Regions from separate parts of the Vibrio astriarenae genome, predicted to be linked through region 4. Evidence: predicted binding sites of a transcription regulator. Region 4 holds the regulator's gene; each other region holds the start of a gene.
What was found. Region 4 encodes PurR, which represses purine synthesis genes. Its sites were predicted from a motif close to TNANGNAAACGTTTNCNTNA; they were not measured.
Positions count from the first base shown of each region.

Region 1: the regulator PurR is predicted to act here: its motif matches at 1,924-1,943, upstream of GT360_RS16945 (formate--tetrahydrofolate ligase).
Region 2: the regulator PurR is predicted to act here: its motif matches at 1,890-1,909, upstream of guaB (IMP dehydrogenase).
Region 3: the regulator PurR is predicted to act here: its motif matches at 1,322-1,341, upstream of GT360_RS01120 (NCS2 family permease).

Region 1 is NZ_CP047476.1:586,901-590,079, forward strand. Features, by position in the region: gene GT360_RS16945 (formate--tetrahydrofolate ligase) at 151-1,896, opposite strand; gene GT360_RS16950 (iron-containing alcohol dehydrogenase) at 2,052-3,179, opposite strand, start outside.
Region 2 is NZ_CP047475.1:654,930-658,108, forward strand. Features, by position in the region: gene GT360_RS03225 (zinc ribbon domain-containing protein) at 208-441, shown strand; gene xseA (exodeoxyribonuclease VII large subunit) at 472-1,851, opposite strand; gene guaB (IMP dehydrogenase) at 2,021-3,179, shown strand, end outside.
Region 3 is NZ_CP047475.1:219,330-222,508, forward strand. Features, by position in the region: gene spoT (bifunctional GTP diphosphokinase/guanosine-3',5'-bis pyrophosphate 3'-pyrophosphohydrolase) at 1-82, opposite strand, end outside; gene rpoZ (DNA-directed RNA polymerase subunit omega) at 136-408, opposite strand; gene gmk (guanylate kinase) at 494-1,117, opposite strand; purine riboswitch at 1,428-1,527, shown strand; gene GT360_RS01120 (NCS2 family permease) at 1,584-2,951, shown strand; gene GT360_RS01125 (LacI family DNA-binding transcriptional regulator) at 3,038-3,179, opposite strand, start outside.
Region 4 is NZ_CP047476.1:27,567-30,745, forward strand. Features, by position in the region: gene GT360_RS14660 (TfoX/Sxy family DNA transformation protein) at 55-645, opposite strand; cyclic di-GMP riboswitch class I at 755-864, opposite strand; gene purR (HTH-type transcriptional repressor PurR) at 1,009-2,016, opposite strand; gene torD (molecular chaperone TorD) at 2,210-2,863, opposite strand.

The DNA.
Region 1 (3,179 bases), 560 kb from region 4:
TCACTCCTTCACATTGGCTCTACTGATAAGAACGAGCCACAAGGGATTTCATTTCAAAAACTTTTATACGTTGTTGATTTGCAAGATTGGTTAAATAAAACGAAAAAAGCTCAGCCGAGGCTGAGCTTCAAAATCAGAGAAGGTATTTTGTTAGCTCAAGCCAACAATATTGCCGTCTTCATCAATATCCAAGTTCATGAACGCTGGTTTGTCAGGAAGACCTGGCATCGTCATTACGCTACCACTCAGTGCATAGATGAAACCCGCACCCGCACACAGTTTAAGTTCACGGATAGGCACATCGAAGCCAGAAGGAGCGCCTTTTACCGAGCCATCTGTTGTGATCGACATTGGTGTTTTCGCAAAGCACACTGCTAGATTGTCAAAGCCATGCTTTTTCAGAGCAGTTAGGTGTTGTTGAGCCTTATAGCTCATTACCACGCTACCGCCGTAACCGACTTCCGCAATCGTAGATAGCTTAGATTCTAGTGAATCGTCGACTGAATAAAGAGGCTTAAAATTATTCTCTTTTTCACATTGTGCGACAACTTTGTTTGCAAGCTCAACGGCGCCTTCACCGCCTTTACCAAACGCTTCACTAATTGCAACTTCAACACCATTTGGCAGTGCTTCGATCATCGCTTTCAGTGCATCAAGCTCTTGCTGAGAGTCTTGAGGGAAGCGGTTGATCGCAACCACCGCAGGCACACCGTATTTACTGACATTATTAATATGCCATTTTAGGTTCTCAAAACCCGCTACGAGTGCTTTCTCATCAGCATCAAACATTGACTCAGGAATTGGCTGACCTGGTTTGAGGTCATACAGGCCAGAGTTGGCTTTTAGGCCACGCAAAGTTGCGACAATTACAGCACAGTCAGGCGCTTGTTGAGACGCTTGCGCTTTAATGTTACATGCCTTTTCAAAGCCCATATCAGAACCAAAACCACCTTCAGTCACGGTATAATCGGCTAGGTGAGTGGCAACGCGATCGGCAATAATTGAAGAGTTACCATGGGCAATGTTGGCAAAAGGACCTGCGTGAATAAGCGTAGGGACACCTTCCAGCGTTTGCATCAACGTTGGCTCAATCGCATCTTTCATGCTAACCGTCATTGCTCCTGCAACATCAAGATCTTCAGCCGTTACTGGTTCACCGTCCAAGTTATACGCCACAACAATGCGACCGATACGTTTACGTAGGTCTTGCAGATCGTCTGCAAGAGCAAGGATCGCCATCAACTCAGAAGCGGCAGAAATATCGAAGCCGTCTTCACGCTCAAAACCATTAATCGTTTTGTTGTGTTCGTTCTTACCCACTGTAATCATGCGCAAAGAGCGATCGTTGTGGTCAATGACACGCTTCCACACGACATTTTTAGGATCGATACGCAATGCTTTCAGACCTGTACGCTCTTCAAACGCATCGTAACCCTGACGCTGCTCATGATAAATACGCGCATCAATCGCCGCAGAAGCGAGGTTGTGTGCCGCCGTTACGGAGTGGATATCGCCGGTTAGATGAAGATTGAGCTCTTCCATTGGCGCAACTTGAGAAAAACCACCGCCCGCAGCGCCGCCTTTAACGCCAAAAACCGGACCCATAGAGGGCTGGCGGATACATGCCGCAGCATTTAGACCGATTTTCTTTAAACCTTGCGATAGACCGATCGTTGTTACGGTCTTGCCTTCACCCAATGGAGTGGGTGTAATGGCTGTGACAAAAATCAGCTTCCCTGTTTTATTGCCTTTAGTCCTTTTAAGGCTTGAGAGTGACACTTTAGCTTTATGTTTACCAAGTGCTTGGAACTCATCATCGAGTAATCCAAACTCTTTAGCAACCTGGTTAATTGACAACAGTTCTGTCTGACGACAAATCTCAATATCTGGCAGCATAATATCTCTTTAACTAGCAATTTTGACCAAGGAAAACGTTTGCGTGAGCATAATACGAGGATTTTTCGTGATGTAAAGCAAATCATTGTTGGCGAATTGTAAACAAAAACGCACCCCGAGAGGTGCGCTGTTGAATGATCACTCAATAGTGTCGGTTAAGCAATAGCTTGCTCAAGAATTTGCTGACTCGTTTCTAAGGAGATCGCTTGGTTTTCACCCAGTGCAACCATGCCGTGTTGTTCAAGCTGCGACAACACCTGTTTAACGGCTGCGTCTTTAGTTTCACCGTGCTCTTTAAAGACAGTCGCAACCTCTAAGTGGTGATAGAAGAGTTCGATTGAATCAATCGTACGCTCTGCCAAGTCCGCCGATGCATCTAGACCAAATACATTCTTACCCATCTGCTCTAGTTTACTACGCTTCGCCTCGATTTGATTACGAAGTAGGGAAGGCTGCACAATCGCGAGTGAACGCGCGTGATCAACACCCCAAAGAGCCGTAAATTCATGTCCAATCATATGCGTTGCCCAGTCTTGTGGAACGCCGCTACCAATCAGGCCATTCAGCGCTTGGTTAGCGGTCCACATTAGGTTAGCGCGCCACTCATCACTATCACGCTCTGCATAGCCTTCGCCCAAACGTTTTAAGTTACGCAATAGCGCTTCCGCATAACCCTCTTGAACCCAGGCGTCCGTCGCAGTCGTTAGATACTGCTCACAAACATGAACCCAAGCGTCCACGACGCCATTGATTAACTGACGTTCAGGCAATGTTTTCATTGTGTCTGGATCCAGTACGGCAAACTTTGGTTGGACAAATGGGCTAAGGAACGGAAGTTTGTCTTGTGTCTCAGCCTTAGTGATGACGGCACCTGAGTTAGACTCAGACCCCGTTGCTGGCAGCGTGAGAATTGCCCCTAAAGGCAAGGCTTTATCAACAATGTATTTGCCAATCAAAATATCCCAGCCGTCACCGTCATAGAGAGCGGCAGCAGCGACGTATTTAGAGCCATCAATCACAGAGCCACCACCGACAGCTAAGATGTAGTCGATGCCTTCTTGCTTAATTTTCGCAACAGCTTTATCCAGTGTCTCTTTAGTTGGGTTCGGTTCAACGCCAGAGAATTCAGACCAACGATGCTCGCTTAACGCTGATTCAATCTGTTCGTACACACCGTTACGCTTGATAGAGCCTCCGCCGTAAATCACCAATACATGGCTATCTTTTGGAATAGCACCAGCGACAGCAGCAATCTGACCTTGCCCGAAATGAATTTGTGTAGG
Region 2 (3,179 bases), on a different replicon from region 4:
TTAATGTTCTATTTTAAATTGAAATGCAGCACATGTAACTTATGCTTTCGGTATGTGGTTATATAAATGTTCTTAATCGGGCAGATCGCTGATCACATGGGAAAATGCCGATGATCGCTGTTTGATCTTTTAGATGACAAAGATCATGTTAACTCAATTAAGATGGCGTATCTTAATGGGTAGTTGATTCTGTGAGAGAAGTGAGAAATGACAGAGAATATATGTCCAAAGTGCCAATCGGATCTGGAATGGGATGCAGGGTATGTATGCACTCCGTGCTCGTCTAGGTACCAAAAGATTGGGTACTGTCCAGATTGCTCTGTGCAGTTAGAAAAACTGCAAGCGTGTGGTGCGGCCAGTTACTTTTGTAACTCCTGCAATGAGCTCAAGTCTAAATCGAGAGTCAGGTTTGAGTTTAAAGTTGAAAAAGCTGAGAGCTAATAGAAAAGGGGCGTGATGCCCCTTTTCTATTTATTGCACGATAGACGTCACTTTACCTTTCGCGACGCGGGTAATGAGCACGTCTCCTGTTTGCACTTGCTCTTGCTCGGTGATCACTTCACCAGACTCTAGCTGGGTAATTGAGTAACCACGTTTGAGGGTTGCAAGTGGGCTGACCGTGTCGAGCTTTTCTGCTGCGAGTGCCAGCTTGTGTCGGGATAGGAGCATGCGACGCTTCATCGCTTCGATCAGCTTCTGCTGCGATTGAGTCAGTTGATGCGTTTGCTGCTGGATCACACGAGTTGGTGATGCTTGCTGGAGACGATACTGCTTCCGCTCTACTGCATCGTATTGGCGCAGGACGTACTGCTGCATTGCGCGCTGAAGGCGACGTTCAAGATCATCGAGTTGTTGGGATTGACGTTCAAGCTGGTAGCTGGGATGCTGCTTTTCAAGGCGATGCATCAAGTGGATTAGTGTTTGTCTTTGCTGTTGGAAGTACAATTTACTCGCATTAAAAAGCTTATTAACTCGAACTTGCACATTTTGCGTTTTGTGGCTGTTGTCTCGGCTTACCAACTCTGCTGCTGCAGAAGGCGTTGGGGCACGCATATCAGCGACAAAATCGGCAATGGTCACATCTATTTCATGCCCCACTGCGCTGATAATCGGAATTTGGCTGGCAGCAATGGTTCGAGCGACAATTTCCTCGTTGAAGCACCATAAATCTTCCAGAGAGCCACCACCACGACCGACAATTAACACATCACATTCATTGCGATCGTTCGCTGTACCAATCGCTTGTGCGATACGAATTGCTGCACCCTCTCCCTGAACCATCGTTGGGTAAATCACAACGGGTAAAGAGGGATCGCGACGTTTCAGTACATCCAATATGTCAAATAATGCAGCGCCAGTTTGCGAGGTGATCACCCCAACGCGAGTAGGGTGCTCTGGCAATGGTCGTTTATTGGTTTGAGCGAATAGCCCTTCACCAGCGAGACGCATTTTCAGCTCTTCAAATTGCTGCTGCAGTCGGCCATCACCTTCCGGTTGCATGCTGTCGATGATCAATTGGTAATCGCCACGTGGTTCATAAAGGGATAAACGCGCCTTGACCAACACTTGCTGACCCGCTTGCGGTTTAAAGGTGACTCGGCGATTGTTGCCTTTGAACATGGCGCACTTAACTTGAGCGCGAGCGTCTTTGAGGGTGAAGTACCAGTGACCAGAGATTGGCGCTGAAAAGTTAGAGATTTCTCCCACCAACCAAACAATGCCCATTTCATTTTCGAGCAGTAAACGAACTTCAGAATTTAGACGAGAAACAGTGAAAATATTCGGGTTGGACGCAGCGGGCACGGCTAATCTCAAGACATGAGTATGGAAGTTAGCGGCAATATAATACATATCAAGGGGGGAAATGCAAATTAAAAATAGAAAAATGTGTAGCCAAGCGATTGCGTTGACCGTATAATCCCTCCGCAATATCTAATCCAAAGCAGTTTACTGCCACTCATTATGCGAAACGATGAGTTTGGATTTACCCATTTACCTTTCCTATTGTGAGATATTGCAAATGCTAAGAATTGCCAAAGAAGCGCTGACATTCGACGACGTATTACTTGTGCCAGCACACTCCACCGTTCTCCCAAACACAGCTGATCTTCGCACTCAGCTGACGAAGAATATTACCCTCAACATCCCAATGATCTCTGCATCTATGGATACAGTGACTGAAGCTCGCCTAGCTATCGCACTTGCGCAAGAAGGCGGCGTTGGTTTCATCCATAAGAACATGTCTATTGAGCAGCAAGCGGCTGAAGTTCGTAAAGTTAAGAAATTCGAAGCGGGTGTTGTTACGGATCCAGTGACAGTTAATCCACAAGCGACAATTGCTGATGTCGTTGCTTTGACTGAAAAGCACGGCTTTGCCGGTTTCCCTGTTGTGACAGAAAGCAATGAGCTTGTTGGTATCATCACAGGCCGTGACGTACGTTTTGTAACTGACCTTTCTAAGTCTGTTGAAGCAGTAATGACGCCAAAAGAGCGTTTGGCTTCAGTTAAAGAAGGCGCAACTCGTGAAGAAGTGCAAGAGAAGATGCACGAAGCGCGTGTTGAAAAAGTACTTGTTGTGAACGAAGAGTTCCAGCTAACAGGTATGATTACTGCAAAAGACTTCCACAAAGCAGAGCGTAAGCCGAATGCATGTAAAGATGCACAAGGTCGTCTGCGTGTTGGTGCTGCTGTTGGTGCTGGTGCTGGTAACGAAGAGCGCGTTGCTGCTCTTGTTGAAGCAGGTATCGATGTTCTACTTATTGACTCTTCTCACGGTCACTCTGAAGGTGTCTTGAACCGTATCCGTGAAACTCGCGCAGCATACCCAGATCTCGACATCGTTGGCGGTAACGTAGCAACGGGTGCAGGCGCAAAAGCGCTAATCGACGCTGGTGTAAGTGCCGTTAAAGTAGGTATCGGCCCTGGCTCAATCTGTACAACTCGTATCGTAACAGGTGTTGGTGTTCCTCAAGTTACCGCTATCGCAGATGCGGTAGAAGTGGCAAATGAGCACGGTATCCCAGTGATTGCTGATGGTGGTATCCGTTTCTCTGGTGACATCTGTAAAGCCATCGTTGCTGGTGCGTCTTGTGTCATGGTTGGCTCTATGTTCGCAGGTACAGAAGAAGCGCCGGGTGAGGTCATTCTATACAACGGTCGTTCATACAAAGCATATCGTG
Region 3 (3,179 bases), on a different replicon from region 4:
CATAAGATTGACGCAGAGCCTCAATTTGAGGCTCTGTTAGGTATTCTTGGGCAACGTCTTTGAGGCTATCAAATAGATACAAACTATGGGCCCGACTGGTTGTGCTTACTGAATATAGTTGTTCAGTGAGTTGAATTAGCGGCTGTGAGCAATGCTGCTTACTGCTGCTAGTTCTGCTGCTTCTTGTTCTTGTTGCTCTTGACGCTCGCGTGCATCTAGAACTTCTTTCGTGATAAGACCTTCTTCGATTTCGCGTAGAGCGATAACCGTTGTCTTATCATTCTCTTCTGGCACTAATGCATCTTTACCACCAGTTTGCATTTGACGAGCGCGGCGAGCCGCAATAAGAACTAAGTCGAAACGGTTACCAACTTTTTCAACAGCGTCTTGAACAGTTACGCGTGCCATGAGAACTCCAAAATAGTTAACTAAAATTTAGTGTGACGAGAAATTATACAAGCATCACAAGGATCTTGCTAGAGGAAATATAGACTTACTCTGATAATAGAGCGTCTAACATGCCTTTATATTTTGCTGCTTGCTTATCATGCTTCAAACGCTCTGCGCGAATGATTGCTTTAAAATCCATTAGTGCCGTATCAAAATCATCATTAACAATGACATAGTCGTATTCATTGTAGTGTGAGATTTCTGATTTTGCCTCAGCCATACGCTTAGCGATAACCGCTTCACTGTCTTGACCGCGCGCATTTAGGCGACGCTCAAGTTCACCGTTTGATGGCGGTAGGATGAAGATGCTTTTTGCTAGAGGCATCTGCTCGCGGATCTGACGTGCGCCTTGCCAGTCGATATCTAGAAAAACGTCGATACCTTTATCTAGGTTCTCTTCAATCCATGGGCGTGAGGTGCCGTAGTAGTTACCAAATACTTCTGCGTACTCAAGGAAAGCGCCTTGCTCGATCAATTCTTCAAAGCTCTCTTTCTGCACGAAGTGGTAGTGAACACCATCTTGTTCACCAGGACGCATACCGCGAGTTGTATGAGAAACGGATACTTTCATGGCATAAGTTGGGTTTGTTTCCAGCATTGCTGAAATAAGGCTAGATTTGCCTGCGCCACTCGGTGCCGAAACAATGTATAGAGTACCTTTTGCCATGGAAGTCTTCTCACTCTGGTTAAGTCAAGGTGTGTGGTGACCTAATAGTCACTGGGTTAAAGATAGCATATCTACTGGGTGAATCATCGCGACAGTAGGCTAAAAAATGGACGCGAAGGGTAGCACAAACCCTTGTCTAAGCTCAAGAAAAGATCCTGTCTAGGATCTAGGGTAGAGAGAAAGATTCAGTTTATGTGGTACCGCGATGGCAAACGTTTGCTTGTTTTTCAAGGGTTTGTTTTTAAAGTCGTTTCTTTATTATGGTTTTTGTGCGAAATCTGTTGAATTTTTACTCTATATCGCTAAAATTCGCGCCTAAATTCTGTCGCGTTGTATATGTTGGATGAATGGGATCTGACGTTTCTACCACCGAGCCTATCTTGGTGACTACAACACATTGTCTTGATGCCCGCATCTACTGCATGCAGCGCGATGTACCTACACTTTAAACATAATAGGTTTCCTCGTGAGTCACGAAGCTGCTGCAAAGCCCACCTCTCCTTCTTTTTTAGAAGCTCGATTCAAACTATCTGAACGTAAGACAACCATTGGTACAGAGATCTATGCAGGTTTTATTACCTTCCTAGCGATGAGCTATATCTTGGCAGTTAACCCTGCGATTTTGGGGGATATTCCAGGAATGGATCGTGGTGCGATTTTCACTGCAACGGCGTTGGCTGCGGGTCTAGCGACATTGATCATGGGTTTGTTTGGTAACTACCCAGTGATGCTTGCCCCAGGCATGAGTATGAATGGTTTTTTCAAAGGCATGTTGCTTAGTGGCTCGGTCGCGTTGGTTTGGCATGAAGCGCTATTTGGTATCTTTTTGTCGGGTGTGATCTACCTAATTCTGTCAATGACCAAGATTCGCAAGGCGATGATTGAATCCATCCCTGAGGATTTGAAGCTGGCGATTACCGTATCGCTTGGTCTGTTTATCGCGTTCCTTGGGTTAAAAAATGCGGGCATTATTGTTTCAAACCCAATTATCTTGGTGAGCATGGGGGATATCTCTAACCCTCAAGTCATTATTGCTTATATCAGTATCTTTATTGCTCTAGGGTGCATGATCCGCGATATTAAACTCGCCACGTTCATTTCATTCATTTCTGCGATTTTGCTGACAGTGATCGCGGATGCGTTTATGGGCACGTCTAACGCGCCTATCCCAGAGGCAATTGTGACTGCTCCGCCGAGCATCGAGGGCAGCTTTGGCGCGATCTTTAACTTCTCTGGCTTAACGGCAGAAAAGCTGTTCGATCTGCTATTTATTGTGATTATCTTTTTGATTGTCGACTTCTTTGACGGGTTGAGCACCATTGTTGGTGTTGGCCGTGATGCGGGTATCATCGATAAAGACGGTAAAGTGCCAAACGCTCGTTCTGCACTCGTGGCAGACGCTGGTGGTACGGTGATTGGTTCAGTACTTGGTACAACATCGATTACCGCATTCTCTGAATCCGGTATTGCTTCTGCCCAGGGTGCGAAAACAGGTTTGGCGGCGGTAACAGTGGCGGGTCTATTCTTCTTGTCGCTATTCTTCTACCCAATCTTCTCGATTTTCTCTGCGGCGATGGTTGCACCCGCGATGGTGGTTGTGGGTATCTACATGATAGGTCGTCTAGGTCAGATCAGCTGGGAGCAGAAAGAGTCACGCATTGCGGCTTTCTTTACCATTATGTTTACGGTATTGAGCTTCTCGCCAGCAAACGGCATGGCTATGGGCTTTATTAGCTACGCGTTCTCAATGTTCGTGGCTGGTAAAGGCAAGCAGGTACACCCTATTATCTATGCGCTATGTGGTCTATTTATGCTTTATCTTGTGCTGCTATAGATTGATATCAGTTCGATAGTGAAAAGGGTCAAAACTCACGTTTTGACCCTTTATTTGATCTTAGTATTTTAATACTTCGAGAAATGCTAAGAGAGTGCGAATTTCTCTAGTGGTTGCTGCCGGGGATTGCTCCGGTAAAGAGATTGAGTACTCTGACGGACAATGAGCTCAATAGGGGGAAGACGAGCTTCGTGTGTTTCACCGTTTAGCAGATTGAGAAGCGAGTGG
Region 4 (3,179 bases):
AACGAACAAAGCCAGCAAATAGTGCTGACTTTGGTGTTTGAAGGTTTGTGGAGCTTAATTAATCTGGCTAGCGAGATCTTCACGTTGAGGTTGGGGGATCACAGTCCAGTGTGTGCCGCGAATCGCCCCTTCCAGTGAATAGAGTAGCTCAAGGCTAACCGGTGTTGTGTGCGACTCTTGTATCGCTTGATAAGCTCTCACCGCTCCCGCTTCTTCTAGTTGAGTCACAGTCTCGATTCCAGCTTTTTTTAGCATTCTCTCTGTTGCAAGACGAAGGTTAGGGAGATCTTTTAAACGTTGAGGCTTCGTTGTTTCTTGCTTCACTTTATCAGCAACAGCCGCTTTGAGAGCGGTAGTTGCTACCGATAGAAGGCGCGCAGGCTCATTGACCCACGAATCAGGTAGCTGGAAGTATTTAGTGACGACAGGAAAGCCCCGCTTCTCATAAACATAAGGCTCGAGTTCGTGTTGAGAGATCGCAGTTTCTAGGTCAGCACACTTACGAACGTGTAGCTTGTTCTTCACGACCAATGCAAACATTGTGTCATTGACGAATATGCCAAAGCCACCAAACATTGATCGTGACTTGACAGTGCCAAGTTGCTCGAATAAGCGCATCGAGTCTTTTAAAATTGGTTTATCCATGCTTTGTATTCTCGGTGTAGAAATTTCACGCCACCAAATTCAGGCCCGAGAGAATAGCAAAAAACAGCATGCCCTTTGTCATGGAAAGGTTATGCTCGTGTATTTTACCATCGGCAACCCCGCTACCTTTCCTGAATAATATCATAGTTATGAATAAAATTCTGATTAAGGCCGGAAGCTTTGCGTCCCATCTTTTCAAATGGTTTGCCCTGTGCGTGGCTCTCAAAAGAGCATAAAGAAAAGCGGAATAGGTATCACATCTTGAAAGGTGATAATGTGATGTTGATTCAAAAAAATAACCCTAACATTTTGCATGCGTATGCATAGTGCCAGGGTTAATAGTTTTCTTATGAAATCAGTATCTTACTTGTTGAGGTCGCGTACGGTTAAACGTTCAACAATTTCTGGATGCATTTCGAACACACGCTTTTCATGCTCTTTGTCTTTGATGCGCTCTAGTAAGATCTCAAAGGCATTTTTACCCACACGGCGTTTCGGTTGGTGAACCGTCGTTAGTGGTGGTGAAAAGTATTCGGCAAGTTCGATATTGTCATAGCCGATGATTGACATGTCTTCTGGAATTCGGATGCCATTTTCTTGCAGGCGGCTCATAAGCCCGAGTGCCATAGTATCGTTGAAACAGAAGACAGCGGTAGGCTTCTCATCCATGGCAACAATTTTGTCTGCGGCTAATACAGCAGTATCACACTCGAAGTTACCTTCCAAGATCCAGTCTTCGACGACATCAAGTTTTGCTTCATTCATCGCGCGGCGGAAGCCGTTAATACGCTCTTTACACGCCGCTTTTTCGAAGTGACCACTTAGACAGGCAATCTTATCGTGACCTTTTTCGATCAGATATTTCGTCGCTAGGTAGCCACCTTCTTCTGAGTTGTCGATAATCTTATCTGCTTGTGAAGTCTCTGGGCCCCAGTCCATGATTACTTTAGGAATATCTGGGTGGCCGTCCAGCATTTCACTTAGCTCTTCGGTTAAGTCTGAACACATCACCAAAATGCCGTCAACACGCTTTTCTGCAAGCATACGGATGTAATCACGCTGCTTTTCGTATATACCACCAGTGTTACACAAAATTAGCGTGTAACCTTGACGGTAACAGTAGCTCTCAACACCATCGATGACTTCTGAGAAGAAAAGGTTGGTAGATTGGGTAACGAGCATACCAATCGTGCGTGTGGTGTTGCATTTAAGGCTGCGGGCAACCGCACTGGGTGCATAGTTTAGCTCTTTTACTGCCTTCATTACTTTTTCTTGAGTTGTTTCAGCAACAAAGCGCGTTTTGTTGATAACGTGCGAGACAGTCGTTGTTGAGACACCGGCAAGACGCGCAACATCTTTTATCGTGGCCATAGTTGTGGTCCTTGATTCGTATTTTTATGTACCGCACGTTGCTCAAGCGGTGACTAAAACCTAGTATGAGCCGTGTTGCGGTAGTCTTTTGTAGGAAAAAACCAAATAAAAAACCGCTTTGTTGAAAGCGGTTTAAAAACATCCGAGTATTTTAGACTGCTATCGTTTGCGACGCAATCCTAATCGTTTTGATCTAAGACTGCTCATCCAGTAAATATAAACAGTCTAGCTCAAGAAATGCCACTAACAGGCCACTAACCGCAGAATAGAAGCCAAAGTCATCTTTTTTCTGACAAAGTGCATGGAATTGGGGAGTCCAGCTGAGAATATGCTGTTTAATAAAGTTAGCTTGCTCGACAAGTGCTTGATTGATATATGCTTCTTGCTCTAGCTCGTTAGAGCGAATGATCAAGTTGCCCAGAAAATCGAGCTCAATCGCGATATGGTCTGCCGGTTCATTCATGCCTTTTGTGACTTGAATATTGTGCTTGGCAAGGACTTCATTCATCTCTTCAGCGGGTTTGCCGTTAAGAGTACCTGATTTATCAAGGTAGATTGACGCGTAGGGAAGAGCGCCTTCTTTGTCTGACTTTAGAAACAGCTCACAGAAGTCCGCAGAAAGCTCAAGTTGGGCATCTTCACGTACTTGTAGTCTATTCAGTGCATCAACGAGCTTTTCAACCGGTTTAGCTAATTGAACATTTTCTCCAAGGCCGGAGATAAATGCGCGGATCTCCGGGCTTTGATATTGCTCTAGACCTTGCTCATCAAGTTCGCTTGCAAATAGGCTCGACAGCCACCAATAAATCTCTGCACGTTTTTCATTAAACGCTTTGATCTCTTCAATCACGAGAAGCTCCAAATCATAAATGGATAAGTCATAAGTATAGAAAGGCTGTATTGAGAGCGCTATCTAGTTGATAGGTGGAGTATAAAGGGAAAATATGAATAGTGTTATTGGCTTGTGTGAATGAAAGTGATGGTTTGTGGGAAATTATGTCTAGGATCCAAGCGGATATATTTGAACGAGTGATTGTTGTGCACTTGCTTGCGTATTTGTGAGTGTCAGGGCGTAAAATCTTTAAAACTGAGTAATTGTGATTCATCAAGAAAACTCGAATAAAGTGCATCTTCAGGTTGAATAGAATGTAAATATGTCTAAT